2 regions of the Rhodopseudomonas telluris genome follow, and region 1 is predicted to be linked to the other one. Evidence: riboswitches for the same ligand, from Rfam matches in the RefSeq annotation. Region 1 holds a riboswitch; the other holds the start of a gene.

Evidence for each region. A riboswitch is a leader RNA that binds a small molecule or an ion and turns the genes downstream of it on or off. The one in region 1 is predicted to bind S-adenosylmethionine.
Region 2: linked by a shared signal. The riboswitch ahead of ACFFJ6_RS00850 (O-succinylhomoserine sulfhydrylase) and the one ahead of metX (homoserine O-acetyltransferase MetX) in region 1 are both predicted to bind S-adenosylmethionine.

The regions. Positions count from the first base shown of each region.
Region 1 covers NZ_JBHLWM010000007.1:80,185-95,365, forward strand. Annotated here, with positions in the region: gene ACFFJ6_RS17650 (alpha/beta hydrolase) at 1-465, shown strand, start outside; gene ACFFJ6_RS17655 (hypothetical protein) at 462-1,013, shown strand; gene ACFFJ6_RS17660 (winged helix-turn-helix domain-containing protein) at 1,016-1,318, shown strand; gene purD (phosphoribosylamine--glycine ligase) at 1,412-2,695, shown strand; gene ACFFJ6_RS17670 (alpha/beta fold hydrolase) at 2,855-3,760, shown strand; gene ACFFJ6_RS17675 (prephenate/arogenate dehydrogenase family protein) at 3,986-4,927, opposite strand; gene hisC (histidinol-phosphate transaminase) at 4,924-6,021, opposite strand; gene ACFFJ6_RS17685 (chorismate mutase) at 6,061-6,909, opposite strand; SAM riboswitch at 7,229-7,308, shown strand; gene metX (homoserine O-acetyltransferase MetX) at 7,409-8,599, shown strand; gene metW (methionine biosynthesis protein MetW) at 8,601-9,296, shown strand; gene ACFFJ6_RS17700 (TIGR02594 family protein) at 9,559-10,326, shown strand; gene ACFFJ6_RS17705 (MOSC domain-containing protein) at 10,464-11,243, opposite strand; gene clpB (ATP-dependent chaperone ClpB) at 11,471-14,110, shown strand; gene ACFFJ6_RS17715 (Vgb family protein) at 14,285-15,181, opposite strand, start outside.
Region 2 covers NZ_JBHLWM010000001.1:179,578-194,758, forward strand. Annotated here, with positions in the region: gene ACFFJ6_RS00830 (OpgC domain-containing protein) at 1-517, shown strand, start outside; gene ACFFJ6_RS00835 (SGNH/GDSL hydrolase family protein) at 568-1,317, shown strand; gene ACFFJ6_RS00840 (SGNH/GDSL hydrolase family protein) at 1,318-2,274, shown strand; gene ACFFJ6_RS00845 (L,D-transpeptidase) at 2,288-2,935, opposite strand; gene ACFFJ6_RS00850 (O-succinylhomoserine sulfhydrylase) at 3,372-4,598, opposite strand; SAM riboswitch at 4,674-4,753, opposite strand; gene ACFFJ6_RS00855 (2'-deoxycytidine 5'-triphosphate deaminase) at 4,858-5,964, shown strand; gene ACFFJ6_RS00860 (hypothetical protein) at 6,064-7,155, shown strand; gene ACFFJ6_RS00865 (nucleotidyltransferase family protein) at 7,127-7,489, opposite strand; gene ACFFJ6_RS00870 (Uma2 family endonuclease) at 7,507-8,127, opposite strand; gene ACFFJ6_RS00875 (PQQ-dependent sugar dehydrogenase) at 8,207-9,550, opposite strand; gene ACFFJ6_RS00880 (hypothetical protein) at 9,696-10,736, shown strand; gene ACFFJ6_RS00885 (MATE family efflux transporter) at 10,850-12,298, shown strand; gene ACFFJ6_RS00890 (methylated-DNA--[protein]-cysteine S-methyltransferase) at 12,329-12,907, opposite strand; tRNA gene ACFFJ6_RS00895 (tRNA-Gly) at 13,120-13,193, shown strand; gene ACFFJ6_RS00900 (hypothetical protein) at 13,211-13,435, opposite strand; gene ACFFJ6_RS00905 (DUF4440 domain-containing protein) at 13,432-13,839, opposite strand; gene ACFFJ6_RS00910 (nuclear transport factor 2 family protein) at 13,876-14,442, opposite strand; gene ACFFJ6_RS00915 (flavin reductase) at 14,456-14,971, opposite strand; gene ACFFJ6_RS00920 (SDR family NAD(P)-dependent oxidoreductase) at 14,980-15,181, opposite strand, start outside.

The sequences.
Region 1 (15,181 bases):
CGCGCGCTCGCCCGCACGGTGCTGCTGGCGCCGTATCTCGGCTATCGCGAGGCGACCAACCGGCCGCAAAGCGGCGGCTGGGCAGCGCCCGACATGCCGCGCATCGTGGCGTTGCAGATGCTGCAGAGCGTCGGCTTCGCCTGCTGCGACCAGCTTCCAGTGATCGCCTTCGCGGTGCCGCCGGGCTCGGAAAAATACGTCACCACCACCTATTCGTTCCGGCTGCTGACCGGGTTCGGACCGGGCCGCGACTTTCGCACCGACCTCGCCGGCGCCACCGGCCCGATCACCGTGCTGGCCGGCGCGGCCGACGAACTGATGCGGCCGGAGAACTACCAGTCGACGATGGGCGAGCGCGTCCGTGTGAAGCTGCTGCCGGGCGTCGATCACATGGGCATCGTCGCCGATCCGTCGGCGTTGTCCAGCATCGTCGATGTCGTCGTCGGCGGCGGAGCCGGCACATGAACGGCATCGACGCCAAACAGGCCGCCGCGGCGCTGTCGGACATCGAGACGATCGTCCGGCAGGTGCGCCAGTCGCGGATCTACGACCTCACCAGCCTGATCCTGATGCAATGGGGCGCGCTGGTGATCGCCGGCTACATCGCCTCCTATGCGTGGCCGCGCGCCGCCGGCTGGGTCTGGATCGCCGTCAACGTCGTTGGCGTCGCCGGCACCTTCGCGATCGGCATGCTGGCGCGCCGCCGCAGCGGCGTCGGCTTCGATGCCCGGATTCCGCTGGCGTTGCTGCTCTTCCTCGCGTTCGGCTATCTCAATTGCTATCTCGGCCATTTCGGCCCGCGTGAGCTCGGCGTGTTCTGGCCGATTTATTTCATGACGGTTTACAGCATTGCCGGCCTGTGGTTCGGCCGTGCCTTCGTGGTGATCGGCGTCGGCATCATCATTCTGACGCTCATCGGCTATTTCTACGTCGGACCGTGGTTCGACTTGTGGATGGCCCTGGTCAATGGCGGCGGCCTCATCCTCGGCGGCCTGTGGATGCGCCGGGACTGACGATGGCCGAGTTCGACGACATCATCCACCAGCCGCTGCGGCTGAAGATCATGGCGGCGCTGAATGCGCTGCCCGCCGCGCAGGGGCTTGAATTCCCGCGGCTCAAGAAGCTCACGGGTGCGACCGACGGCAATCTCGGCGCCCATATCGAGACGCTTGCGAAAGCCGGCTATGTGGCGGTCGACAAGGCCTTCGTCGGCAAGAAGCCGCAAACGACGGTGACCGCCACGGGGGCCGGCCGCGCCGCCTTCGCCCGCCATGTCGCGGCCCTGCAGGAGATTATCGCTGCCGGCCATGACCGGTAACGACATATCCACATGCGCGCCGCGGGCCGTTGCCCCGCATCGAAGGCGTGTTACACCCCGGCTTCGGATCCACGGGTACGGTCGGGCGGCGCAATGAACATTCTCCTCCTCGGTTCGGGCGGGCGCGAACACGCGCTGGCGTGGAAGATCGCGGCCTCGCCGCTGGTCACCAAGCTGTTCTGCGCGCCGGGCAATGCCGGCATCGCCCGCGAGGCGATCTGCGTGCCGCTCGACGTCACCGACCACCAGGCGGTGATCGCGTTCTGCAGGGACAAGGACATCGAGCTGGTGGTGGTCGGGCCGGAGGCGCCGCTCGCCGCCGGCATTGTCGACGATCTCGCGGCGGTCGGCATCAAGGCGTTCGGACCCAGCAAGGCGGCGGCCCAGCTCGAGGGCTCCAAGGGCTTCACCAAGGATCTGTGCAAGGCGCACGACATCCCCACCGCCGCCTATGAGCGCTTCAGCGATTCCGCCGCCGCCAAGGCCTATATTCGCGTGCAGGGCGCGCCGATCGTCGTCAAGGCGGACGGTCTCGCCGCCGGCAAGGGCGTCGTGGTGGCGATGACGCTGGCTGAGGCGGAAGCTGCGATCGACATGATGTTCGGCGGCGCGCTCGGCGATGCCGGCGTCGAGGTCGTGGTCGAGGACTTCCTGATCGGCGAGGAGGCGTCGTTCTTCGTGCTGTGCGACGGCGAGCACGCGCTGCCGCTCGCCACCGCGCAGGACCACAAGCGCGCCTATGACGGCGACAAGGGGCCGAACACCGGCGGCATGGGTGCGTATTCGCCGGCGCCGGTGATGACGGATGCGGTCTGCAAGCAGGCGATGGAGCAGATCATCTACCCGACCCTGAAGGCCATGAAGGCGATGGGCGCGCCGTTCAAGGGCGTGCTGTTCGCCGGCCTGATGATCACCGACGAAGGCCCGCAACTGATCGAATACAACGTCCGCTTCGGCGATCCGGAATGCCAGGTGCTGATGATGCGGATGATGTCCGACATCGTCCCGGCGCTGCTCGCCTGCGTCGATGGCCAGCTCAAGCATTTCACGCTGCGCTGGTACGAAGAGCCGGCGCTGACCGTGGTGATGGCCGCGAAGGGCTATCCGGGCGCTTACGAGAAGGGCACCCGCATCGCCGGCCTCGACCGCGCCGAGAAGATCTCCGGCGTGCAGATTTTCCACGCCGGCACGATGGCGTCGGGCGACTGGATCCTCGCCAATGGCGGCCGCGTGCTCGCCGTCACCGCCTCGGCCAAGACCGTCGCCGAAGCGCAGCGCCGCGCCTATGAGGCGATCGGCGTCATCAACTGGCCCGAAGGCTTCTGCCGCCGCGACATCGGCTGGCAGGCGGTGGCGCGGGAACGCCGGAAGAAGTAGGAGCGTTGACGGCCTGGCGCCGTCATTGCGAGGAGCGAAGCGACGAAGCAATCCAGCTTTGTGCACGGCGCTCCTGGATTGCTTCGCGGAGCCTGTCATCGGGCGGCGCTTCGCGCCGACCCGTTGGCTCGCAATGACGAAACGTAGGAGTATCCGCCGATGCCCGATCTCGCCGACTTGTTTCCGGGCTTCGGCTCGGAGTGGATCAACACCTCGTCGGGCCGGATCTTCGCCCGCACCGGCGGCGACGGGCCGCCGCTGCTGCTGCTGCACGGCTTCTCCGAAACGCATGTGATGTGGCACCGGGTGGCGCCGGCGCTGGCGGAAAAGTTCAAGCTGATCATCGCCGATCTGCCCGGCTACGGCTGGTCCGACATGCCGGAGAGCGACGCCGAGCACACGCCCTACACCAAGCGGGCGATGGCCCGGCAACTGATCGAGGCGATGGAGCAGCTCGGCCATGTCCGGTTCGGGCTTGCCGGCCACGATCGCGGCGGCCGCGTCAGCTATCGGATGGCGCTGGATCAGCCGGGGCGGCTGACCAAGCTGGCGACGCTCGATATCCTGCCGACCTACGAATACTGGCAGCGCATGGACCGGCGCTACGCCCTCAAGGTGTATCACTGGAGCTTCCTGGCGCAGCCGGCGCCGCTGCCCGAGACGTTGATCGCCGCCGCGCCCGACTTTTTTCTGAAGAACAAGCTGGCGAGCTGGGCAAAGAAGAAGGACCTATCCTGCTTCGATCCGCGCGCGCTCGAGCACTATCTCGCGCCGTTCCGCGATCCGATGCGGCTGCACGCGATGTGCGAAGACTACCGCGCCGGCGCCTTCGCCGACTTCGAGCACGACAAGGTGGATGTCGACGCGGGCAACAAGATCGACGTCCCGATGCTGGCGCTGTGGGGCGACACCGGCATCGCCCAATCGGCCGCGACGCCGCTCGATACATGGAAGAAGTGGGCCAAAGACGTGCAGGGCCATGCCGTCGACTCCGGTCACTTCCTGACGGAGGAAGCACCAGAGCAGACCGCGGCGGCGTTGCTGAAGTTTTTCGCCGGGGCGTAGGCCACACTGTGAGCCGACTTTTTTCGGGCTCGATCGCGGCGTCACAACGCGCGATGCGTCATCCTGAGGTGCGAGCGCAGCGAGCCTCGAAGGATGGGCTACGAAGCCACTTCGGCGGCGGGCGTGACGCGCCATCCTTCGAGGCTCGCCGAAGACGGCGAGCCTCGAAGGATGACGCCCGTAATGTTGTCGCGAGCTAACCGAAAAGCCGTAGCTACGCGCGGGCTACTCCGCCTTCGCGCCGAGCTGCTTCGGGCGCCGTCCGAAGTCTGCGGCGGCTTCGTCCTGGCCGATCTGGACGATGCCGCGGCGGATCGCGCGGGTGCGGGTGAAGTGCTCGAACAGCGCGTCGCCGTCGCCGCGGCGGATCGCGCGGGTCAGCTTCGACAAGTCTTCCTGGAATTCGCCGAGCATTTCGAGCACCGCGTCCTTGTTGGTCAGAAACACGTCGCGCCACATCGTGGGATCGGACGCCGCGATGCGGGTGAAGTCGCGGAAGCCGCCGGCGGAGAATTTCAGTACTTCCGACTGCGTCACGCCTTCGAGCTCTTCGGCGGTCGAGACGATCGTGTAGGCGATCAGATGCGGCAGATGGCTGGTCACCGCGAGCACCAGATCGTGGTGATCGGCGGTCATCACTTCGACATTGGCACCGAGCCCGCGCCAGAACGCGCCGAGCTTGTCGACCGCATCGGCATTGGCGCCTTCGGGCGGCGTCAGGATGCACCAGCGATTGACGAACAGTTCGGCGAAGCCGGAGTCCGGGCCGGAATTCTCGGTACCGGCGACCGGATGCGCGGGGACGAAATGCACGCTCTCGGGCAAGTACGGCGCCATCGCCTTCAGCACCGCGCCCTTGACCGAGCCGACATCCGAGACGATCGCGCCCGGGGCCAGATGCGGTGCGATCTCCTGCGCGACCGGGCCGCAGGCGCCGACCGGAATGCACAGGATCACGAGATCGGCGCCGTCGACCGCCTCGGCATTGGTCTCGACCACGCGGTCGACGATACCGAGCTCCTGCACGCGGGCGCGGGTCTGCGGCGAGCGCGCGGTGGCGACGATTTCGCCGGCGAGGCCGAGCGCTTTCGCACCGCGCGCGATCGAGCCGCCGATCAGGCCGAAGCCGATCAGCGCCAGCTTGCGAAACAGCGGCGCAGAACTCATGGCTTGCCCATGAATTCGCGCAGCGCTTCGATCACCAGCTCGTTGGCCTCGTCAGTGCCGATCGTCATCCGCAGCGCGTGCGGGAGTTTGTAGTTGTTCAGCGCGCGCAGCACGAGGCCGCGCTTGGTCAGGAACGCGTCGGCCTCGGCCGCGGTCTTGCCCGGCGTGGTCGGGAAATGCATCAGCACGAAGTTGCAGACGCTCGGCGTCACGGTCAGGCCGAGCGCGGTGAACTCCTCGGTCAGCCGGTCGCGCCACTTCTCGGTGTGGATGCGCGACATGTCGACATGCGCGGTGTCCTGGATCGCCGCGACGGCGGCGAGCTGCGACGGGATCGAGGTGTTGAACGGACCGCGGATGCGGTTGACCGCGTCGACGATGTTCTCCGGGCCGAACATCCAGCCGATGCGCAGCGCCGCGAGCCCGTGCACCTTGGAGAAGGTGTGGGTCAGCACGGTGTTGTCGGTGGTCGAGACCAGCTCGATGCCGATCTCGTAGTCGTTCTTCGAGACGTAGTCCGCATAGGCGGCGTCGAGCACCAGCACGACATGCGACGGCAGGCCCGCGCGCAGCCGCTTGACCTCGTCGAACGGGATGTAGGTGCCGGTCGGATTGTTCGGGTTGGCGAGCCAGACCAGCTTGGTGCGCGGCGACACCTTGGCGAGGATGGCGTCGACGTCGCAGGTCAGGTCCTTCTCCTCGGCGACCACGTTGGTGGCGCCGTTCGCCAGCGTGGCGATCGGATAGACCAGGAAGCCGTGCTGCGACGAGATCGCCTCGTCGCCCGGGCCCAGATAGGTGTGAGCCAGCAAATTGAGGATCTCGTCCGAGCCGGCGCCGCAGATGATGCGGTCGGGGTCGAGGCCGTAGGCCTTGCCGATCGCTTCGCGCAGGATCCGCGAGGTGCCTTCCGGATAGTCCTCGAGATGGTCCGCCGCGCTCTTGAAGGCCGCGATCGCGTGCGGCGAGGGGCCGAACGGCGTTTCGTTGGCCGAGAGCTTGAACACCTTGCGGCCGGCTTCGGGCACCGGGCTCTTGCCGGGGGTGTAGGGCGCAATATCGAGGATGCCGGGTTTCGGCACGGGACGGGACATCGTCAACTCCGGATGGTCGGGCGGCCTGAAACCGGCCCCTCAGGGTGTCGGCTTGCCGCTCGGGGGCACCGTATAGCGCCTCGCGTGGCTGCCGACGAGAGCCGACGAACGGAGGGAGGCCCCCGCTGCGATCAGGGCAGCCTTGATCTGATCGAGGCTGCAGGGTGCCGAAATCGACGCCAGCAGCGCCGCTCCGTCGAAAGCGGTATCGGGGACTGCCACCACCTCGGCCAGCGGCGAAATCGCGCGGGCGATCTCGGCGTTCCAGCCCGATACCCGGATGCTCCAGGTCTCGACCTCGGTGACCATGGCGCTGTCGGCGACCCGTGACACCACGAAGACCGGCAGCGCCGCCGGGTGGTCGGCACGCTCGATGAACGGCAGCCGGGCGATGATCTTGGGGACGCCGGCGGCTTCCAGCGCCAGCCACCACGGCGTGGCGCCCGACGTCGCCGACACCAGCGCCAGATCTCCCTTGGACCGGGCCACCGCCTCGACCGCCGCCGAGGCCGAGAAATGCGGCACGTAGGGCACCGTGAAGCCGAAATGGAAGCGGGCGGAATCGCGCATCGCCGACTCGCCGAGCGACTGGTCGACATGCACCGAGAACGGCGCCTGCACATAGGTGAAGGTGGCGATGATCACCCGCCAGATGCTCTCGACGGTGTCGAGCGGCAAAATGCCCTTATGGCGCTCGACCAGCCGCCGCATCATGTCGGCCTCGCGCGCCGGCCGGAATGCCGAGCCGACCTCCTGGGTCTGCTTCACCGCGATCAGCCGGTCGATGATCTCGCCGCGCTGCATCAGCAGCTGGTGCACTTGCGCGTCGATGCTGTCGATCTCCTGGCGGAGCTCGTTGAGCGACGGCGGCGAGGGCGGCTTGGTCATTGCGAAGAACCTTCAGGCGGATGGGGCAGTGCGACCATCTGCTTAGGAAACCAGACGATTGAAGGCAAAGGAATTTGGCTGTCGGGAATATGGCTTCCGGCAGGGCGCCGGCCGCGAGGATCACCCTCCCCTGGAGGGGGAGGGTCGCTCGCGCAGCGAGCGGGGTGGGGTGGCGAAGAGTTCATCTACCGTGCCCGCGGCTCACCCCACCCCGTCGTGCCTCGCTTCGCGAGGCCCGCCGACCCTCCCCCTCCAGGGGAGGGTGAAGAGGCGGTCGCAGGGCCGAATATTGACGGCTTCCCGCTTTGTGACTATCGTCCGCCCGTCCCGTGGTCATTTGAGCCGGCCGGCTTGCAGCCACGTTAAACAATTCGCTAAACAGGCCGGGGACATTGTGATCCCGGCCGAACCCATGTTCAGGCCGGGTTTTTTATTGACCCTGCCGTGACTATCTGAGGCCGACCGGGAAGGTGTCCGGAACGAGGTCGTTGGTAGGCGTATGATGAATGTTCATTCGAAAGGGCAGGTCGCCGGCGAGCGCGCCCATGAGGCCGACCATCCGAGTTCGCTGGTGGCCCATTTCGGTCCCGATCAGCCGCTGCGGCTCGATTGCGGCGTCGACCTCGCGCCGTTCCAGATCGCCTACCAGACCTACGGCACGCTGAACGCCGACAAGAGCAACGCCATCCTGGTCTGCCACGCGCTGACGATGGATCAGCACCTCGCCAATGTGCACCCGATCACCGGCAAGCCCGGCGGCTGGCTGACGCTGGTCGGCCCCGGCAAGCCGATCGATACCGAGCGCTACTTCGTGATCTGCTCCAACGTGATCGGCAGCTGTATGGGCTCGACCGGCCCGGCCTCGACCAATCCGGCCACCGGACGGCTGTGGGGGCTGGATTTTCCGGTGATCACCATCCCCGACATGGTGCGGGCGCAGGCGATGCTGATCGACCGGCTCGGCATCGACAAATTGTTCAGCGTGGTCGGCGGCTCGATGGGCGGCATGCAGGTGCTGCAATGGACCGTGGCCTATCCGGACCGGGTGTTCTCGGCGATGCCGATCGCCTGCGCGACCCGGCACTCGGCGCAGAACATCGCTTTCCACGAGCTCGGCCGTCAGGCCGTGATGGCCGATCCGGACTGGGCGCACGGCCGTTACTTCGAGAACGGCCTGCATCCGCATCGCGGCCTCGCGGTGGCGCGGATGGCGGCGCATATTACTTACTTGTCCGACGCCGCGCTGCATCGCAAGTTCGGCCGGCGGATGCAGGATCGCGAACTGCCCACCTTCTCGTTCGACGCCGACTTCCAGGTCGAGAGCTACCTGCGCTACCAGGGCTCGTCCTTCGTCGAGCGCTTCGATGCCAACTCCTATCTGTATCTGACCCGGGCGATGGATTACTTCGATATTGCGGCCGATCACGACGGCGTTCTGGCCGCGGCGTTTCGTGGCACGCAGACCCGGTTCTGCGTGGTGTCGTTCACCTCCGACTGGCTGTTTCCGACGGCGGAGTCGCGCGCCATCGTGCACGCGCTGAATGCCGGCGGCGCGCGGGTGTCGTTCGCCGAGATCGAAACCGACAAGGGCCACGACGCCTTCCTGCTCGACGAGCCGGAGTTCATCGACATCGCCCACGCCTTCCTGCAATCGGCCGCCACCGCGCGCGGGCTCGGCCGGGGACACTGAGATGACGGTGCAGGAGAATTTGCCGCTGGGCGCGCCCGAGCGGCCGATGCTGCGGGTGCATCGCGCCGACCATCTGCTGGTCGCCGACATGGTGGAGTCCGGCTCCAAGGTGCTCGACGTCGGCTGCGGCGAAGGCGATCTGATGCAGCTCCTCGAATCCCGCGGCGTCGATTGCCGCGGCATCGAGCTGTCGCGCGAGGGCGTCAACCGCTGCGTCGCGCGCGGACTCGCGGTGGTGCAGGGCGACGCCGACACCGACCTCGACAACTACGTGGACGATGCGTTCGACTACGTGATCCTGTCGCAGACGCTGCAAGCGACGCGGCAGCCGCGCGTCGTGCTGGAAAATCTGCTGCGGATCGGCCGGCGCGCGATCGTGTCGTTTCCGAATTTCGGCTACATCAACATGCGGCTGCAGCTGTTGATCAACGGTCAGATGCCGCGCACCGAGAATCTGCCGGCGACCTGGTACGACACGCCGAACATCCACTTCTGCACCATCAAGGATTTCGTCGTGCTGTGCGACGAGATCAACGTCAAGATGGAGCGCGCGGTGGCGCTCGATCGCTACGGCCGGCCGCTGCGTCTCAACGCGCCGTGGTGGTTCTGGAATATGTTCGGCGAGCAGGGTGTTTTCCTGCTCAGTCGCGCGCAGAAGAAGCCTCCGGCCTCACCGGCCGATTACATCGCGCCGTAAACTGATTATTTCGCCATGCGGCATCGGCGGCTTGTGTGATGCATGTAACGAGTTTCCTGTGTGATATGCGTCTCATTAACTAATTAACGACCGTCAATTCATCAGGCGAAATTTCGGCAGGTTCCGCTGCCACGAAATAATCTTCTTATCACCGCGGAATCTGTCACCCGTTGCCGCACCGGCCATTCTCTCGCCATCGCTGCTCTGTTTACCGCTCCCGCCGGTTCTCACCGACCGGCGTGTCGATGGAGAGAGAGTCTGAATGGTTGAGTTTCTTGCGTTTCGTGCGGGTCGCGTTCTGGCGCTGATTTTGGGTGTTGCGGCGATCACCGCTCTGGTGAGTCCGGCATCCGCGCGGCCGTCGCACCGTCATCACGGCTATGCTGCGCATCACGGTGACTACACGTCACATCGCGGTTACCGTCATCACCGCTACACCAAGCGTAGCCGCGGCTGGCGTCACGCGAATGCTGCAGTCCCGCAGGGCTTCGCCGATCAGCAGCAATTCGGTTTCCAGGCTTATCAGCAGCCGCAGGGCTTCGAGTCCGCGGCCTATGCCGACCCCAACGCGATGAGCGCGCCTCGGATGATGAAGCAGCGCGCGCAGCGTCGCGCGGCGCGGCAGGCTCCGGATGTGCAGCAGGCGCAGTGGCAGAATTGGAATGGCGGCGGTGGTGGCGGCTCGAGCCTCGTCGCCGAGGCGCGCCGCTACATCGGCGGCAACCCCACCGGCCGCAGCCGGCTGTGGTGCGCGCGGTTCATGAACATGGTGCTGGAGCGTTCGGGCCATCGCGGCACCGGCTCCGACATGGCGAGCTCGTTCGCCCGCTACGGCCAGCGCATCTCCGGCCCGCAGGTCGGCGCGATCGCGGTGATGTCGCGCGGCAAGCGCGGCGGCCATGTCGGCATCGTCAGCGGCATCGATCCGAATGGCAATCCGATCGTCGTCTCCGGCAACCACAGCCGCCGGGTCGCCGAGTCGGTTTATTCGCGCAGCCGCATCTACGCTTATGTGATGCCGTCGAGCTGAAATACTTCATCCGTCATTGCGAGCGAAGCGAAGCAATCCAGCACCGTGCACTGCGTTGGATTGCTTCGTCGCGGAGCCTGTACTCGGACGGCGCGACGCGCCGGTCCGGGTGCTCCTCGCAATGACGGGCGGGTCTGCTACAGCAGCTTCGCCTGCTCCACCCGCACCGCGTCGCCCTGCGCGAGGTCGCCGGCTTCGATCACCTCGGCATAGACGCCGCAATCGGCGTGGCCAAGGTTCTGCTGCAGCGTTTCGGGGATCGACATGTCGCGCGCCGCAGTCTGCGGGTCGACGTTGGTGGCGGCGCAGCGGACGATGCGCTTGACCACCTTGAGGCGGGCACTGCCGATCGCCAGCGTCTGGTCCATCAGGTCGAACTCGCCCCAGGCCGGCCAGCCGGTGACGTAAAGGTTGGCGCGAAACCGCAGCGGATCGACCGGGCGGCCGATCATCGTCTCCAGCGCCGTCACGCTCGCCAGGTTGATGATCGACACCACCTTGCGGGCGACGTCCGAGAAACTGTGGCCGCGGCCTTCCAGCACCCTGGGCGGGCCGCGCAGTTCGTCGGCGAACTCGGCGGCGAAGAAACGCTCGATCGCGGCGCGGCCGTCGGCGGTGGCCAGGTTGCCCCGCACCAATTCGGCGCCGTCCCGGGCGATCGTCAGCTCGTGGCTGCTGTCCTCATAGCGGGTGCGCAGCGCGGCCAGCCGCTCGTTGCGCATCAGCATCAGGAAGCGAATCTTGGGGAAGTATTTCGGTTCCGCCGGATCGAAGCCGATCGGGCCGTTCTCGATGGCGAAGGCTCGGTCACCCGGGAGGGTCTGGCCGACCGTCAGGGCGACATGAGGCAAGGGCTCCGGCGACAGGCCTTTGACCGGGTAGCGATAGATGGCGGAAACCGCTGCTGGCATCGACATGCCGCTGTTTAGAGGATTCCGCCGGCCCCTGTCACCTGCACGAATTTGTGACGAAAGCCCTTCCGTTTTCGGAACCGATGCCCACATTTGCGTCAAGCCGCTGCCGGTGTCGGACGCGGCGACGACCGCCGCCGGTTGACGACCATCAACGCGGCCGGTGGAACCCCAATGAAGATGCCATCCGCGTGCTTTCGAGGCGCCGATGGCAGGCTGAGGGACACCAGATCATGAACCCAGAAAAATACACCGAACGCGTGCGCGGCTTCATCCAGTCGGCGCAATCGCTTGCCGTCCGCGAGGGCCATCAGCAGTTCTCGCCGCTGCACATCCTCAAAGTTCTGCTCGACGATTCCGAAGGGCTCGCCGGCGGTCTGATCGACCGCTCCGGCGGCAATTCCCGTGCGATTCTCAAGGCGACCGAAGAAGCGCTCGGCAAGATGCCGAAAGTGTCCGGCTCGGGCGCCGGCCAGGTCTATCTGGCCCCGGCGACCGCCCGCGCGCTCGACGGCGCCGAACAGGCGGCCGAGAAGGCGGGCGACAGCTTCGTCACCGTCGAGCGGCTGCTGCTCGCGCTGGCGCTCGACAAGGACAGCGAGGCCGGCCAGCTGCTCGCCAAGGGCGGCGTCACCCCGCAGAACCTCAACGCCGCCATCAACGCGCTGCGCAAGGGCCGCACGGCGGATTCCGCCACGGCCGAAAACGCCTATGACGCGCTGAAGAAATACGCCCGCGACCTGACCCAGGCGGCGCGCGACGGCAAGCTCGACCCGGTGATCGGCCGCGACGAGGAGATCCGCCGCACGATTCAAGTCCTGTCCCGCCGGACCAAGAACAATCCGGTGCTGATCGGCGAACCCGGCGTCGGCAAGACCGCCATCGTCGAGGGCCTGGCGCTGCGCATCCTCAATGGCGACGTGCCGGAGAGCCTCAAGGACAAGAAACTGCTGGCGCTCGACATGGGCGCGCTGATCGCCGGCGCGAAATATCGCGGGGAGTTCGAGGAGCGGCTGAAGGCCGTGCTCAACGAGGTCACCGCGGCCGAAGGCGGCATCATCCTGTTCATCGACGAGATGCACACGCTGGTCGGCGCCGGCAAGGCGGACGGCGCCATGGACGCGTCCAACCTCCTGAAGCCCGCGCTCGCCCGCGGCGAGCTGCACTGCATCGGCGCCACCACGCTCGATGAGTATCGCAAGCATGTCGAGAAGGACGCCGCTCTGGCGCGGCGCTTCCAGCCGGTGTTCGTGTCCGAACCGACGGTCGAGGATACGATCTCGATCCTGCGTGGCCTGAAGGACAAGTACGAGCAGCACCACGGCGTCCGCATCGCCGACTCGGCGATCGTCGCCTCGGCGACGCTGTCGAACCGCTACATCACCGACCGCTTCCTGCCCGACAAGGCGATCGACCTGATGGACGAAGCCGCGGCGCGGCTGAAGATGCAGGTCGACTCCAAGCCGGAAGAGCTCGATTCGATGGACCGCGAAATCGTGCGGCTCAAGATCGAGCAGGAGGCGCTGAAGAAGGAAAGCGACGTCGGCTCCAAGACGCGTCTGGTCACGCTCGAGAAGGAGCTGGCCGACCTCGAGGAGAAGTCGGCGGCGCTGACGCAGCGCTGGAGCGCGGAGAAGAACAAGCTCTCCAATGCGCAGAAGCTGAAGAGCGAACTCGACGGCTTGCGGCTCGAACTCGCGGACGCGCAGCGTCGCGGCGAGTATCAGCGCGCCGGCGAGCTGGCCTATGGCCGGATCCCCGAGCTGGAGAAGAAGCTGGCCGACATCGAGGCCAACGAGAACACCGGCGAGATGATGGAGGAGGCGGTCACCGCCAACCACATCGCACAGGTGGTGTCGCGCTGGACCGGCGTGCCGGTGGACAAGATGCTCGAAGGCGAGAAGGAAAAGCTGCTGCGGATGGAGGATCAGATCGGCAAGCGCGTGGTCGGCCAGTTCGAGGCCGTGCATGCGGTGTCGACCGCGGTCCGCCGTGCCCGCGCCGGCCTGCAGGATCCGAACCGGCCGATGGGCTCGTTCATGTTCCTGGGCCCGACCGGCGTCGGCAAGACCGAGCTGACCAAGGCGCTCGCGCAGTATCTGTTCGACGACGAGACCGCGATGGTCCGGCTCGACATGTCGGAATACATGGAGAAGCACTCCGTGGCCCGGCTGATCGGCGCGCCTCCCGGCTATGTCGGCTATGACGAGGGCGGGGCGCTGACCGAAGCCGTTCGGCGACGGCCGTATCAGGTCGTCTTGTTCGACGAGATCGAGAAGGCGCATCCGGACGTGTTCAACGTGCTGCTGCAGGTGCTCGATGACGGCCGCCTAACAGACGGCCAGGGCCGCACCGTGGACTTCCGCAACACGCTGATCGTGATGACGTCGAACCTCGGCAGCGAGTATCTGGTGGCCCAGCCGGAAGGCGAGGACACCGGCGTGGTGCGCGAGCAGGTGATGGGAATGGTGCGGGCCCACTTCCGCCCCGAATTCCTCAACCGCGTCGACGAGATCATCCTGTTCCACCGCTTGCAGAAGAGCGAGATGGGCCGGATCGTCGATATCCAGCTCGGCCGCCTGGCAAAGCTGCTCGAGGACCGCAAGATCGTGCTCGACCTCGACGCCTCCGCACGCGACTGGCTCGCCGAAAAGGGCTGGGACCCGGCCTATGGCGCCCGTCCGCTGAAGCGGGTGATCCAGCGCCATGTCCAGGACCCGCTCGCCGAGATGATCCTCGACGGCACGGTCAAGGACGGCGACACCGTCGCGATCTCGGTCGAAGGCGGCGTCCTGACCTTCAACGGCCAGCCGCCCCACACTGCCGACATCGAGCCGTTCACGGGGCGGCCGCCGAAGCGGATGCTGAACTAACCCCGTGTCCCGGACAAGGCGTAGCGCGCAGCGCTGCGCCGCTGATCCGGGACCCCGGTTTCTTGCTTGATTTGCTGCCGTAGACACCGGGGCCCCGGATCAGCAGCGCACCACGCCGCAAGCGCGGCGCGTTGCGCAGCGTCCGGGGCACGGACGGAGAGCGCTGGGGCTCTACTACTTCTTCGCGATCTTATAAATCGCGTTCTCGATGTCCGACGACACGTAGATCGTGCCGGTGGCGCCGACGGCGACGCCGGTGGTCATGTTGGTGGGCGGCAGGCCGGGGGCGGGGACGAGGCCGATCGGCAGGTTGCCGGCGAGTTCGGTGACTTTCCCATCCGCCGGATCGATTTCGACCACGCGCTTGGCGCCGACTTCCGCAACGATCAGCTTGCCGGACGGCGAAAGCGCTAGTCCTTCCGGCATTTTCAGATCCTTCGCCACCACGGTCTTGGCGCCGCTCGCCGGATCGATCTTGCTGATCTGCCCGGCGAACGCCTCGGTGACGTAGATCGCGCCATCGCTCGCTTGCGCGAGGCCGACCGGGCCGGCGAGGTCGGTGGCGATCGGCTTGCGGTCCTTGCCGTGCTCGCCGGAGACTTCGACCAGCGATTTGCTGCCGAGCTCGGCGACGATCAGCTTGCCGTTGGCGAGCCGGATCGCATCGTAGGGCGCCTTGAAGTCGTGCATCATCTCCTGCGACTTGCCGGTGGCGCGGTCGATCACTTGCACGGTGCCGGTGAACCAGCTCGACAGGATCACCTCGTTGCCCTTGGCGGTGGCGCTCATCGGATATTCCAGCGTGACGCCGTCCGCGTGCATCCGTGCCAGCTCGCGCACCTCGCCGGTCGCGCCATCGACGCTGCGATAGGCGAACACGTCGGCGACGTGGATCGTGTCCTTGCCGCCGTCGGACACCACGGCGATGCCGGCCGGAAACGCCAGCTTGCCGATGATCACTTGCTTGGCCGTGCCGGTCGCCGGATCGACCTCCTGAATGCCGTTATCGGCCATGTTGGAGACGAAGATGCGGTCCTGCGCGTCGATCGCCAGATTGTCGAGCGACGGCTT
Region 2 (15,181 bases), on a different contig from region 1:
GGGCGGGGCGCAACGACTTTCGCGGGTGCTCGCATCGCCCATCACCCTATGGATGTCGGTCGCCTATCTGCTGGCGGCGTTCTTCGTCACGCTGACCTGGCATATGCCGCAGCTGTTCCACATCCTGCCGAAGTGGCTCGAGCAGTGGATGTACCCGATCGACAAGCCCAATCTCGATGTGCTGCGCTTCGCGCATTTCCTGGCGCTGGCGGCCATCACGGTGCGCTTCCTGCACCGTGACTGGCGCGGCCTGAACTCGATCTGGCTGCGGCCTCTGATCCTGTGTGGTCAGCACTCGCTGGAGATTTTCTGCATCGGCATCTTCCTTGCTTTCGCAGGCTACTTCGTGCTGGCGGAGGTCTCGGGCGGCGCCGTTATGCATTTCTTCGTCAGCCTAACGGGTATCATTGTGATGTCGGCCGCGGCCTGGCTTTTTTCGTGGTACAAGAACGAGGTGGCCAAGGGCGGCACCCCGAAGGGGAACCCGGACGCCGACCTCGCGGGAGGCGATGCATGATGGCCGGGAGCATGGCCAGCTGGAGACAGAGGCGAGGCCGGTTGGTCGCAATGGCGGCCGCCTTGAGTCTGGCGCTGCTGGCCGGGCCTGCCGCCGAGGCGGCGCCCGAAGTCGCGTCGGTCGGCTGCGAAGCTCCGGCCTATCTGCTCGCCACCGACCTGACGCTCAACCGGGTCGTCGCCTCGCTCAGGAACGACCGCAAGCTCGACGTCCTGGTGATCGGCAGCCGCTCCTCCACCATCAATTCGGCGGAAAACACCGGCTATCCGGCGCGGCTGCAGACTCTGCTGCGGGACAAGCTGCCGGGCATCAACGTCAACGTCACGCTCGAAATGCGGATGAAACGGACGGCCGCGGAGGTCGCGTCCGGGATCGGCCAGCTCGTCACCGAGCGCAAGCCGTCGCTGGTGATCTGGCAGACCGGCACCTACGATGCGATCCGCTCGATCGACCCGGACGATTTCCGCAGCGCTCTCAGCGAAGGCATCGAGGCGTCGCAGAAGGCCGGGGCGGACGTCATTCTGATGAATCTCCAATACAGTCCCCGCACCGAGACCATGATCAATCCCACGCCGTATTTGGACAATATGCGGGTGGTGGCGCAGGAGCACGACGTTCCGCTGTTCGACCGCTTCGCCTTGATGCGGCACTGGAACGAGACCGGCGAATTCGATCTGTTCAGCCCTGCGCCGGGCATCGATCTCGCGATGCGGGTTCACGGGTGCCTTGCACGTGCGCTGTCGACCTTCGTGCTCGACGCGACGCATATCAATCCGTCGGAGCTGAGGACGCTGCGTTAAATGAGGAGTCGAGGTTGCGCGAAATTCGTTGCCCGAACCGGGGCGGCGGCGCTGGTGTTCGGTGTTCTCGTGTCCGGTGCCTTCGCCCAGGCCGCTCAGACCTCGCCTGATCCTGCCGCTGCCGCAGCCGAGGCGGCTCCGGACCAGGGCGCGCCCTCCGGGCAGAAGGGCATGGCCGGCACGGCGATCGACCGGGTCAAGCAGGCCGCCAAACAGGCCGGCGATATTCTCACCCGGGTCCCGTGCCTGGCGCCGAAGGGCACCAGCCGGAAGATGGGCTCGCTGCCCCATGTCGCCCGCAAGCTGATCGACGGTCAGCCGGTGGTGATCGTGGCGTTTGGCTCGTCCTCGACCCAGGGCTACGGCTCGACCTCGCCGGCCCACAACTATCCGAACCGGCTGGCCGCGCGGCTACGCCGGCAATATCCGACGGCCGACATCACCGTGATCAACAGCGGCAAGGGCGGCGAGGATGCGCCCGAGATGATGGCGCGGCTGAAGAGCACGGTGCTGGATGCCAAGCCGGATCTGGTGATCTGGCAGGTCGGCACCAACGCCATCCTGCGCAATCTCGATCCGGTCGAGACCGGCAAGCTGGTCGAGGAAGGCATCAGCGCCATCCAGGCGGCGAACTCCGACGTGGTGCTGGTCGATCCGCAATACGCGCCGCGCGTCAACGAGCGCGGCGAGAGCGCCGGCAAGATGATCAAGGCGCTCGATCGACTCGCCGAGCTGCGCCGCGTCGGCATCTTCCCGCGCTTCGAGGTGATGAAGGACTGGCACGAGCGTCAGGCGCTGCCGTTCGACAATTTCGTCATCGCCGACGGGCTGCACATGAACGACTGGGGCTACGCCTGCTTCGCGCAACTGCTCGGCGACGACATCATCCGCTCGGTCGGCCAGATCAAGCTCGGCGTCACCGTGCCGGCGGACGTGCGCGCCTATCGGCCGATGTGAGCCGGCTCCGCGCTCAGCGCACCACGACCCGCGCGCCGGTCGGCACCCGCTCGTAGAGATCGACGACGTCCTGATTGAGCATCCGGATGCAGCCGGACGACACCGCTTCGCCGATCGTCCACGGCTCGGTGGTGCCGTGGATGCGGAACATCGTGTCCTTGCCGTTGCGATACAGGTACAGCGCACGCGGGCCGAGCGGATTGTTGACGCCGCCCGACATGCCGCCGGCGAGCTTGCCATAACGCTCCGGTTCGCGCGCAATCATGTTGGCCGTCGGAGCCCAGTTGGGCCACTCGGCCTTGCGTCCGACCTCGGCGGTGCCGGTGAAGGCGAGGCCGGCCTTGCCGACGCCGACGCCGTAACGCAGCGCCTTGCCGCCATCCATCACCAGATAGAGAAACCGCTTGCGCGGCTCGACCACGACGGTTCCGGGGCGCTCGCTGCCGGCGTAGTCGACGACCTGGCGCACATAGGCCGGGTTGAGATCGCTGGGCTCGATGCCGTCGATCGGAAATTTGTCGGTTTCGATCGCGGCATAACGCGCCGCCACCGCCGGGCTGACCAGCGACGGCGTGACGCCGATCGGCGAGCTGGAATCGGTGACGCAGCCGCCGAGCGCGAGCGCGGCGACAGCGAGGACAAGCAGGGCGGGAAATTTCATCGGAACAATCGAATTTCGCTAACTTCGCTTGATGACGAGCGCGCCTCGACCATCACCTTGTCGCAGGTGCGGCGTCGGCGCGGCCGTAACCTGTCGGACGCGTCGCGCTGCGTCGTCACCGACGCAGCCAACAGGTGATAGCATTGCGCGCCGTCAGCGCGACGCTTCGCATCTGCGGCATGTCGACGCCCGCGAGTTCCATGATGTGCTGAAGTTCCGCAACTACCAGACCTGGCCGAACATGCGGCCATCGATCTGGAACGACAACATCGCCACGTCATGCCAGCGCTCGTCGCGGGGCATTCACGTCTTTCGGCGATGATGCGCGAAAGGGCGTGGATGGCCGGGACCAGCCCGGCCATGACGGCGACGATAGCGGAACTACACGATGTCAGACATCGTCGGGTCGCTGCGACCGTCGATCAGATGCGCGGGCTTACGCCTTGTCGAGCGCCGTGAGCAGGTCTTCGATCAGATCGTCCTTGTGCTCCAGTCCGGCCGACAGCCGGATGAAGCCTTCGCTGATGCCGAGTTCGGCGCGGGCTTCGGGCTTGAGGCGCTGATGCGTGGTCGTCGCCGGATGGGTGACGAGGCTCTTGGCGTCGCCGAGATTGTTGCTGATCTTCACCAGCTTCAGCGCGTTGAGGAAGCGGAACGCCTCGGCCTTGCCGCCCTTCACCTCGAAGCCGACCAGCGTCGAGCCGGCGCCCATCTGCTTCTTCACCGTCGCCGCCTGCGGATGGTCGGCGCGGCCGGGATAGACCAGGCGCGGCACCTTGGGATGCCCGGCCAGCGCCTCGGCGATCGCCGCGGCGTTCTCGGTCTGCTGCCGGACGCGGACGCTCAACGTTTCGAGGCCCTTCAGCAGCACCCAGGCGTTGAACGGCGACAGCGACGGGCCGGTCTGCCGCAGATACATCTGGATGTGCTCTTCGATGAACGCCTGCGACGACAGCACCACGCCGCCGAGACAGCGGCCCTGGCCGTCGATGTGCTTGGTGGCGGAGTACACGACGACGTCGGCGCCGAGTTCGAGCGGGCTCTGCCAGATCGGCGTCGCGAACACGTTGTCGACCACCAGCCGCGCACCGGCCGCATGTGCGATCTCGGCGATCGCCCCGATGTCGAGCACGTCGAGCGTCGGGTTGGTCGGGCTTTCGAGAAAGAACGTCTTGGTGTTCGGCCGGACGGCGCGCTGCCACTGGTCGAGGTCGAGGCCGTCGACCAGCGTCGATTCGATGCCATAGCGCGGCAGCAGGTCCTCGACGACGTAGCGGCACGAGCCGAACATCGCCTTGGAGGCGACGACGTGATCGCCGGCGCGCAGCGGCGCCAGCATCGCGGCGGTGACGGCCGCCATGCCGGTGGCGGTCGAGCGCGCCGCCTCGGCGCCTTCGAATTCGGCCATCCGCTGCTCGAAGCTGAACACGGTCGGGTTGGAGAAGCGCGAATACTGGAAGCCGGCGTCGTCGCCGGTGAAGCGTGCCTCGCACTGCTCGGCGCTGTCGTAGACGAAGCCCTGAGTCAGGAATAGCGCCTCGGACGTCTCGCCATATTGCGAGCGAAGGCTGCCGGAATGCACCAGGCGGGTCTCGCGGCGGAAATGCGCGGTATCGGGAATGGCAATCGAAGGCTTCGCAGCCGGGGTGGTGGTGTCGGACATGTGGTCTCCCTTCGTGACCACGCCGGGCGGCGCGGGCACAAAAAAACCGGCCTGGGGATCAACCCTCGGGCCGGGAGCGCACTGTCCCCGGCCTGTTTAGCGACTTGTTTAACGTGGCTGCAAGCCGGCCGGCTCAAATCACCACGGGATAAGTCGGGCTCTTAATCCCGCGTGCCCTTCCCGTCAAGCCGGCCTTCGGATAACCGGTGAAATCCAGTATTTTCCGCGTCTGGCGGCCTGTCCCGCCGTGAGGATCGCCGTGCCGTTTGCGTTGCCGCCCGATGCCGTAGGAATCCTGCCCGACCGCATGATCGCGGCGATGGCGGAAGGCGGGCTGATCCTGCCGGAATACCCGTTCGTCGAAAGCCAGATCCAGCCGGCCAGCCTCGACCTGCGGCTCGGTCCGATCGCCTACCGGGTCCGCGCCAGCTTCCTGCCGGGGCCGGATTGCACGGTCGCCGAGCGGATCGACGAGCTGAAGCTGCACGAGATCGATCTGTCCGACGGCGCGGTGCTGGAGACCAACTGCGTCTACATCGTGCCGTTGCTGGAAAGCCTTGCGCTGCCGAAGAGCATCGTGGCGGCCGCCAATCCGAAGAGCTCGACCGGCCGGCTCGACGTCTTCACCCGCGTGATCGCCGACGGCACCCGCCGCTTCGACATGATCGGCGCCGGCTATCACGGTCCGCTTTACGCCGAAATCAGCCCGAAGACCTTCCCGGTGCTGCTGCGCGAGGGCTCGCGGCTGTCGCAGGTCCGCTTCCGTGTGGGGCAGGCGACGCTCGACGCCGACGAACTCGACGCGCTGCACGATGCCGAGCGACTGGTGGACAGTGACGACGCCGATCTCAATGGCGGCGTCGCGCTCAGCGTCGACCTGTCCGGCGCCAATGCCAACGGCTTCGTCGGCTACCGCGCCAAGCGCCACACCGGCGTGGTCGATATCGACCGCCGCGGCGGCTACGCGGTCGGCGAATTCTGGGAGCCGATCGCGGCGCGGCCGGACGGCACGCTGATCCTCGATCCCGGCGAGTTCTACATCCTGGCGTCGAAGGAAGCCGTTCAGGTGCCGCCGGACTACGCCGCCGAGATGGTGCCGTTCGATCCCTTGGTCGGCGAATTCCGCGTGCACTACGCCGGCTTCTTCGACCCCGGCTTCGGTTACGAGGGCGCCGGCGGCCTCGGCTCGCGCGCGGTGCTGGAAGTCCGCTCGCGCGAAGTGCCGTTCATCCTCGAGCACGGCCAGATCGTCGGCCGCCTGATCTATGAAAAGATGCTGTCGCGCCCCGACGCGATGTACGGCCAGCGCATCGGCTCGAACTATCAGGGCCAGAGCCTGAAGCTGAGCAAGCATTTCAAGGTGTAGCGGGGCTCCTAACGTTCCCATCAGGTGCAGGCTCCGTGTAGTCCGTCGGGTACATAGGTGGATACGGTTGGCCGTAACCGCAGGCCGTGAGAGGGAGACATGCCAGATATTCTGCGCGGCTTCTCTAACACAAATCTAGCTGAATTGACTGCTCCTTCGCTTGGTGGGCGATTGAGTGTGGTCGAAGATACGATCGGCCTCTGGCGAAACAGTCCGACGCAGCAGATCCTTGAGAGAATACAGCGCGATGAGCGCCAGTGGAACATGATATCTTCCTTGTCCTGGAGGGATGATTACCTTGCGCACCTTGGTGGATATGCGGCAGAAGCTCTGGCCAGTCGGTATGTTAATCCCATCGATTCAGCCGTCTGGCAAAACGCGTGCGGTGCTGCACAACTAGCGCAGTCTTGCGCCCTTCCCGAAGTGCTCGAACATTTTCGTACACGCGCCGAACTGCTGACATGGAAACTTTCGACTCTCCCTAGCCTCGATTGGATGCAAAGTCCCAGCCATCTCTCCGTTTTCAATGAGGTCTCCGCATTCTCGGATTTGGTGGCGCAGAGCGTTCGCGTCGATTCAACCTTGAGAAGCGCGATGACGCTCTTTTCCGGGACTTTGATTCCCGATTTCGGCGGTCTTGCGGGCTATCGGCAGTTTCTCGATGCTGCAGGCTTCACACTCTCACGATGGCCGCGGGTTCGTTTGCTAACCGCTGCTGAGAAGCGCCGCCGGTTCAAGCTTACTCTTCAGCAGAAAGCGGAAACGCCTCACCTGAAACGTGCCAAATCGATTGTGCATCGCTACGAGCTAATTTTACGAGAGATCATCGATTCTGCGATGGCCGAGACTTACGGTGAAGATTGGGCGATGTCACGCCTAACAGTTTGTGGGTGCCGCGATCTGCTGGGTAAATGGCAAAACCGCGGAGGAGAGATATTGGATCATGCCGACTACGCTCATTATGAACGCATAATGAGCCATCCGGAGCATTTCTCGGCGGTATTTGAGGCAGCGTTCGATGATCGTGATGCATTGGCTGAACTCATTCGGCGCGCCGGACAATTGCGGGCTCGTTCGCACCACCCTGGTCATCCATTCACGATGGAGGACCTTCGTGATCTGCGGCTGACTTGGCGGTCTATTGAAACGGGACTGCTTGCTCTCACACCGGACTTCGATATCGATATCTAGCGTGTAACGGGATTCCTTCGTGCGCGATCTGATAACTGATGCTGCTCGGGTCGTTCTTCGCGGCTTCAAACCGGCTTCGTCTTAACGGAACGATCTGGATCGTCAGGCCGAGATCCGCGACCTGCGCCCACAGTGTGGCCGGTGTGAAGACGCCGGCCGGAATGTCGTCTCGAAGGATAACGCAAAGATCGAAGTCGCTGTCTTCGGTGAAGTCGCCGCGCGCGCGGCTTCCGAACAAGACAATCTGTTCGACCGGCGCAGAAGCCACGAGGCGACGAACGGCTTCGCGAAGCCGCACTGCGTCCTCGATTTCGGCGACCGCGCTGCCTATCATCGACGTATAGCTCCTGGCTAAGTCCTGCGCTTGCGCGGTCGGAGCGGGGTGCCGTCGTAGAGGTCGCCGAGCGCGCATTGCACGCCGAACGCGGGGAGATGCAGTTCGGCTTCGCCACCGCTCAGCGTGGACGACTGCCAGTCGTTGCCGATCCTGAGGTCGACCTCTGCTTCGATGCGGTCCTGCCGCACGATCAAGACAGCCTCGCAAAGCGCGTGCGCGCGATAGATCCGCCGTTTGACGTCGATCCATGGCTCGCGCAGCTTCGGCACGCCGATCTCGTCGCTGATCGATACGATTTCCGCGAGCAGGTAGGCGCGATGCACGAAGCGCTGGCCTTCGTCGAAATCGGCATCGATCACCGCCACGTCGGGTTCGGGGCGATAGTTGCCAGAATCGAACTCGAGTCCGGGGCGTTGCACAGCGACCCACGGCTTGCTCATCTGTTCGAGTGCTGAGTTCAGCAGGCGTTCTAAGTTGGAGGCGATCCGATTGTGGACGAGCGTTGGCGGCGTCATCATCATCGGCACACCCGCCAGTAGCTCCCACCGCTCATGATCCGGCCGCCGCTCCTGAAAGGAGTGGAATTCGGCGCTCGACATCTCGCCAGAAATCGTTTCCGGAACCGCAATGCCCATGGTGCGTCAGGCCCGCGTGGGAGTTCAATTGCGCATAAGTCTAGGCTGATCGAGGCCCACCCGCAATGCGGGCGCCGCGCTACCGAGCCGCCTGCTCCCGCCCACTCGGCGTCACGCGCCAGACTGAGTTGCTGACGTCGTCGGCGACCAGCAGGCCGCCGCGTTTGTCGATCGCGACGCCGACCGGGCGGCCGAGGGCTTCGCCCTTGTCGTTCAGGAAGCCGGTGAGGATGTCGCGGGGCGGGCCGGAGGGTTGGCCGTCCTTGAACGGCACGTAGATCACCTTGTAGCCGGAATGCGGCTTGCGATTCCACGAGCCGTGCTGGCCGACAAAGGCGCCGCCCTTCATCTCGGCCGGAAACAGATCGCCGGTGTTGAAGGCGAGGCCGAGCGAGGCGGTGTGGTTGCCGAGCGCGTAGTCCGGCTTGATCGCCTTGGCGACGAGGTCCGGCCGCGGCGGCTTGATCCGCTCGTCGACGTTCTGACCGAAGTAACTGTAGGGCCATCCGTAGAAGCCGCCGTCCTGCACCGACGTCATGTAGTCCGGCACGAGGTCGCTGCCGATCTCGTCGCGTTCGTTGACCACCACCCACAGCTTGCCGGTCTGCGGCTCCCAGGCCGGCCCGTTGGGGTTGCGCAGGCCGGTGGCGAACAGCCGCGTTGCGCCGCTCTGGCGATCGACCTCGATCACCGCGGCGCGATTGACCTCCTGGTCCATGCCATGCTCGCCGACATTGCTGTTGGAGCCGGAGGTCGCATACAGCTTGCTGCCGTCCGGGCTCGCGATCAGGTCCTTTGTCCAGTGATGGTTGAGCGGGCCGGCCGGCAACTCGGCCAGCTTGGTGCCCGGCGTCGTGATGCGCGTGTCGCCCGGATTGTAGGTGAAGCGCATGATGCCGTCGGTGTTGGCGACGTAGAAGTCGGTGCCGACCAGCGCCATGCCGAATGGCGAGTTGAGGCCGTCGAGGAAGGTGGTGCGGACTTCCGCCACGCCATCGCCGTCGGCGTCGCGCAGCAGCGTGATGCGGTTGGCGCTCGGCGTGCGCGCGCCGGCACGGCCCATCACGTATTCGGCGACGATGCGCTTGATGCTCTTGCCCTGCTCGGGGCGCTCCGGCGCATTGGTCTCGGCGACCAGCACGTCGGCGTTCGGCAGCACATGCAGCGTGCGCGGATGGTCGAGGCCCTGGGCGAAGGCGGTCACCGCCATGCCCTCGGCGGGCTTCGGCTTGCCGCCCTCTGCGAAGCGCACCGCGGGGGCGATGTTCACCGTCGGCAACAGCTGGCTCTTCGGCTCCGGCAGTTTCGGCGACGGGCCGAAATCCTCGCCCTGGGCGATCTGGGTCTGGTCGCCGCAGGCTGCGAGCGGCAGCGTCACGGCGAGACACAAGGCAAGGCGGCTGATGGTGATGGGGCGGCGCATCAAGTCTCTCCACTCAGGAACCACGGAACGCCAATAGCGGAGCCAGGGTTGCGTTCGCCTAAAGGCCATGAAAAGTCTGTGAGGCGGCCTGCTGCGGTGACGCAGCGACAAAATGACAACCATGGCCGCGGGAACGGGAGACGGAATGTCCGATGCCGAACGCGAGGCGCAATGGCGCCGCTGGCGCAGCGTGGCCGATCTGTATCACGCCTGCTTCACCGGGCTGGTGCTGACGTTGGTGAGCCGGCGCGGCACGGCGGACGCCGCCGAATTCGTGTTCAGGGTGTTTCGCCGCCAGCAGCAGGAGCGCTTCGTTGCAGGCCTTGCCAAGCTCGGGATCGCGCATCTGCCGCCGGCGGTCGCGGCCGCGCAGTATCACTATCTGTCGAACTGGATCGGCGGCGTCCATGTCGAGTACATGCACGAGAGCGATCGCAAGGCGTGGATCCGCTATCCGCCGCCGCGCTGGATCTGGCGCGGCACCGCGATCTGCGGCGTGCCGGGCGAAGTCTCGAAGGCGATGCTGCGCGGCTGGCATGGCAACAACGGCATCGCGCTCGGCCATCCCAGCCTCGGCTTCGTCTGCACCAAGCAGAGCGTCGACGGCCAGGACGGGCTCGAAGGCTATTACTACGACTACGATCATCCGCTCGAGCCGGATCAGCGCGTAGTGTTCGCCCGGCATCTGGAAGCGCCGCTGTTCGATGCCGCGCAGGCGCCGGCGCTGCCGGTCGAGAGCTGGCCGCGGCCGCGGCTGGAGAAGGCCTATCGCAACTACGCGATGGAGTATGTTCGCACCGCCGCGCCGGTCGCCGTGCAGCTGTTCGGCCCGGTCGACGCTTCCTATCTGCTGCACCTCACCGGCAAGCTGATCGGCATGCAGTCGTATGACGATCTCGCGCCGGGCCTCGGCGAGACCGGCCGCGATGCCGCCGGCTTCGCGCGGCTGCTGCAGGCGCTGCTTGCGGCGCAGGACGACGCCGTCGATCTGCAAGGCACAGGCGGCGGCTTCGAACTGCGGCAAGACGGCTGGAAGCTGATGGACGGCGTCGCCGACGCGCACCCTGTCTGCGTCCGGATGCTGGAGGGGCTGGTCGAAGGCCTCGCGGCGGCGTGCGGGCGGCGGATCACGGTCGGGCTGGCGCAGCCGGAAGGCCCGTCGTCGCTGGTCTGGTCGGTGCGCTGAGCCGCCCTGAGCTTCGCGGCTTTCACCTATGCGTTGGGCGCGCTCGCTTTGCGGCGGATCGATGCTAGGAACGACGCAAGGCACGGCAGTCAGATCGGGCCCCGGAGGAAACGATGTCCGACGTCGCCGTCGCCGAATTGCCGCCCGTCGCGGCCGAGCCGCTGCTGCGGCCCGGCGCCGAGCCGCCGCCTCCGCCAAACAATCCGCTGCTCGACGACGCCATCCTGCCGACGCTGCTGCGGCTGGCCTGGCCCAATGTGCTGGCGCTGACCGCAGGCACCTGCGTGGTGGTGGCGGAGACGTCCTATATCGGCCGGCTCGGCACCGAGGCGCTGGCTGCGATGGCGCTGGTGTTTCCGTTCGTGATCCTGACCATGACGATGTCGGGCGGCGCGATGGGCGGCGGCGTCGCTTCGGCGATCGCCCGCGCGCTCGGCTCCGGCGATCAGGAGCGCGCCGCCCAACTGGCGATGCACGCGCTGCTGATCGGGCTGGGCTTCGGCGTCGTCTTCACGCTCGGCATGCTGATCTTCGGCGCGCGCGCGCTGGAACTGCTCGGCGGCCGCGGCAACGTGCTGGCGCAGGCGATCTCCTACGTCCATATCTTCTTCGCCGGCGCGGTGGTGCCGTGGCTGATGAACACGCTGGCGGCGATCCTGCGCGGCACCGGCAACATGAAGCTGCCGTCGCTGATGATCCTGAATTCTGCGGTGCTGCAGATCGTGCTCGGCGGCACGCTGGGCCTCGGCCTCGGCCCGATCCCGAGCTTCGGCATGCCGGGCGTCGCGGCCGGCACGCTGACGGCGTTCTCGACCAGCGTCGCGGTGATGGCCTGGTACATCTTCTCCGGTCGCGCCCGGGTGCAGCCCAGCTTCAGCGGGCTGCGGATCGAGCGCGGCATGTTCTTCGACATCCTCAAGGTCGGCGCGGTGGCGTGTTTCACGCCGCTGCAGTCGGTGCTGACGATCACCATCTTCACCCACATGCTGGCGCATTTCGGCACCGCGGTACTCGCCGGCTACGGCATCGGCGCGCGGCTCGAATTCATGCTGACCTCGATCGCGTTCGCGGTCGGCATCGCCTCGGTGCCGATGATCGGCATGGCGATCGGCGCCGGCCGCATCAAGCGTGCGCGGCGGATCGCCTGGACGGCGGCGCTGGTGTCGTTCCTGTCCGTCGGCGTGTTCGGCAGCGCGATCGCGATGTTCCCGCATCTGTGGGTCGATCTGTTCAGCAGCGACCCGGGCGTCAAGCTCGCCGGCGAGCGCTATCTGCAGGCGGCGGCGCCGTTCTACGCGTTCATCGGCCTGTCGATCTCGCTGTATTTCTCGGCCCAGGGCGCCGCCAAGGTGCTGGGTCCGGTGCTGGCGCAGACCGCGCGGCTGATCTTCGTGGTGATCGGCGGCTGGCTGCTGATGATCAACCACGGCAGCGCCGGCAATTTCTTCGCGCTGGCCGCCGCCTCGATGGTGCTGCTCGGGCTCGGCTGCGCGTTGAGCGTGCTGGTGACGCGCTGGGAGCCGAAGAAGGTGGCGGTGATGACGCCGCCGATGGTCGACTGAGGCGGAGCGCCGCAGTTCGCGGTGGCCGGATCAGAGATCGGGTTGCCGCGGCGCGGCGGTGAGCAGCACGTCGAACAGGCTCGGTCCGCCCGCCGCGATCGCGCCTTCCATCGCCAACAGCCGGCGCCGGGTGATGACGCCGCCATTGGCGGAGGTGCCGCTGGTGTCGCCGGCGATCTGCAGCGCGCGGTGGCACGGCACGATCAGCGCGAACGGATTGCGTCGGATGGCGTGGCCGACCGCATGCAGGGCGCCGGAGGAGCCGACCCGTTTGGCGAGATCGGCATGAGTCGCGGTCTCGCCGCGCGGAATGGCTCGGATCGCGTCATAGACCCGGCAATCGAACGCCGGAAGTCCGCCGAGGTCGAGCTGAACGTCGGAGAAATCCGCCGGCGCGCCTCGCAGGGCGGCGGCGACGCCGGCGAGCGCGCTGGTGACATCCGTTGATGGCCGGCTCTCGCGGGCGTCGGGACATTGCCGCAGCAGCCTGCGGCGGGTGTCGATCTCGCGGCTCTCGGCGAGCTGGACGGCGAGAACGCCGTCGTCGCCCCAAGCGATGCCGCATCGGCCCATCAATGTATCGAAGATCGTGTACGCAGCCCCACCCATGGCGCGACTATAGCAACGGCCTTCGGGAGCGCATCCGAAATCTTACCGAATTGTTAATTTCAGAATTTGCCGGCGCCGTTTGTGCTGTGCAAATCGGCGGGTAGGGGACGCGGCCGCGATCGGCGGATCGCGCCTCAGCCCCTTGGCGAAGGCCGCCGTCTCGGCTAATCAGAGGGACCGGCCGCGTCGCGGCCAGGTTTCGCGACCAGTGCGCGGGCGTAGTTCAATGGTAGAACGGCAGCTTCCCAAGCTGCATACGAGGGTTCGATTCCCTTCGCCCGCTCCAGCCGCTCTCGGTCGGCCCTATTCCGCCTCCGCATCCTTTAGAAAATCCGCCTCGAACATCCCGGTGGCGTGTTCGCCGCCGTCGTCGAGGCTTTCGATGCGGACCATGCGGCGGCCAAACGGGTCGTCCCATTGCTGGATGACCATCACTCGGAAGCCGTTATAGCGATAGGTCTTCCACATCTCGGCCTCGGCCATCGGAGATTCCTGCAGCTCTGTCGTGTCGGGCGTGACGGCGGTCACGGTGTGATCCAGGTCTCCTGCAGATGCCGCCACACCGGCGTCGGCCGGTCGTCGCGCTTGATCAACAGCGCGGTGGAGAGGCGGTCGGTGGTGCCGCTGTCCTGGATCTGGCGCTCGCGATAGGTGACCAGCGCCGTCCTGTCGTCCTGATAGCGCACCACGACCTCGCTGATCTCCATGATCAGCGTCGGCCGCGAGCCGCGCATCGCCGGCAGGCCGGCGGAGAATTGCGCGAACGGCAGCACCTTGCCGGCGGGGCTCACCATGTTGAAGCCGTCGTCGAAGCGGGCGCGGATCGCGGCCGGATCGTCGCTGCCCTCGGCGCGGAACCAGGCCTGCAGCAGGCGGTGCAACGCGTCGGCTTCGAGCGGCACGGCGTCGGCGAATGACAGAGTGGTGGTCATCAGGTGTCCTTCAATCGTCGAATGAGGCGTAATCGCTCAGGGCCGCATCAGCACGGATTTCTCCGGCACGCTTTCGGCCCAGCCCGCTTTGAGCGGCGCCACGAACAGGTTCTCGGTACGGGTGCGGGCGATCTTCCAGACGCCGTCCTGCTTGCGGAAGAGATTATTGAGCCGGCTGGAGCGTAGCAGCGACGAGCCGTCGCTGAAGATCCAGGGCTGGCAGTGCACCCACTGGCCATCGGCCTCGTCGCCGCGGACATGGATCTGTTCGGAGGTGAGATAGTGCACGTTGAGCGCCAGCGCCGGATCGCGCTTCTGTTCCCAGAACCCCTGGAAGTGCTTGCGGATCGCGTCCTTGCCGACGCTGCGGCCGAACTGATTGTCGTAGTAAGCGCCGACGCCTTCCCAGATCGCGTCCTCGGCGTACAGATCGACGATGCGCTCGATCCGCTCGGCGTCGTCCTCGACGCCGAATTCGGGGCAGGGCGTGTCGCACAGGAACATGTAGCGCGCCTGGATGCGGCGGATCTCCGCCTCGGCGGTCAGCGTCGCGACCTGGTCCTGGAGCGCCTGCACGGTGGCGGCGAGTTGGTCGATGGTCATGATGCGGGCCTCGTTACGAATGGCAGACGTCGTGCGCCGACGGCGCGATGTCGTGATAGGCGCGGTTGAAGTAGATCAGCCCCTCGGGATGCGCGCCGAGCGCGATCGCCTGCACGCGGCAGAAGAACACGCTGTGGGTGCCGACGTCCGTCACCTGGGCGATGCTGCAGTCGAGGCTGACGACCGCATCGGCGAGCGCCGGCGCGCCCGTATGCAGCACGCGCCATTCCGCGCCGGCGAAGCGCTCGTGCACCGGAATGCCGCCGCGGCCGAACAGATTGGATAGGTCCTGGTGCCGGCTCGCCAGCACGTTGACGCACAGCACGCCGTTGGCGGACAGCGCGGCGTGGACGTTGGAGGCGCGGTTGACGCAGACCAACAGCGTCGGCGGATCGTCGGTGACGCTGCACACCGCCGAGGCGGTCAGGCCGTGCAGCCCGGCCGGGCCATCGGTGGTGATGATGTTGACGGCTGCGCCCAGCCGGCTCATCGCCTCGCGAAACTCGCTGCGTTCGACCGTGGTCATCATCGCCGCCCTCATCGCATGAACAGCCCGCCGTTGACGTCCCAGGTCGCGCCGGAGACGAAACCGGATTCGGGAGAGGCGAGCTGCAGCACGATCTGCGCCACGAAGGCGGGATCGCCGATGTCGCCGACCGGAATGTTCGCCTTGAACTCGGCGAAGCGTTCGGCCGGCACGGTCTTGTGGACGATCGGCAGATCGAGCGGTCCGGGCGCG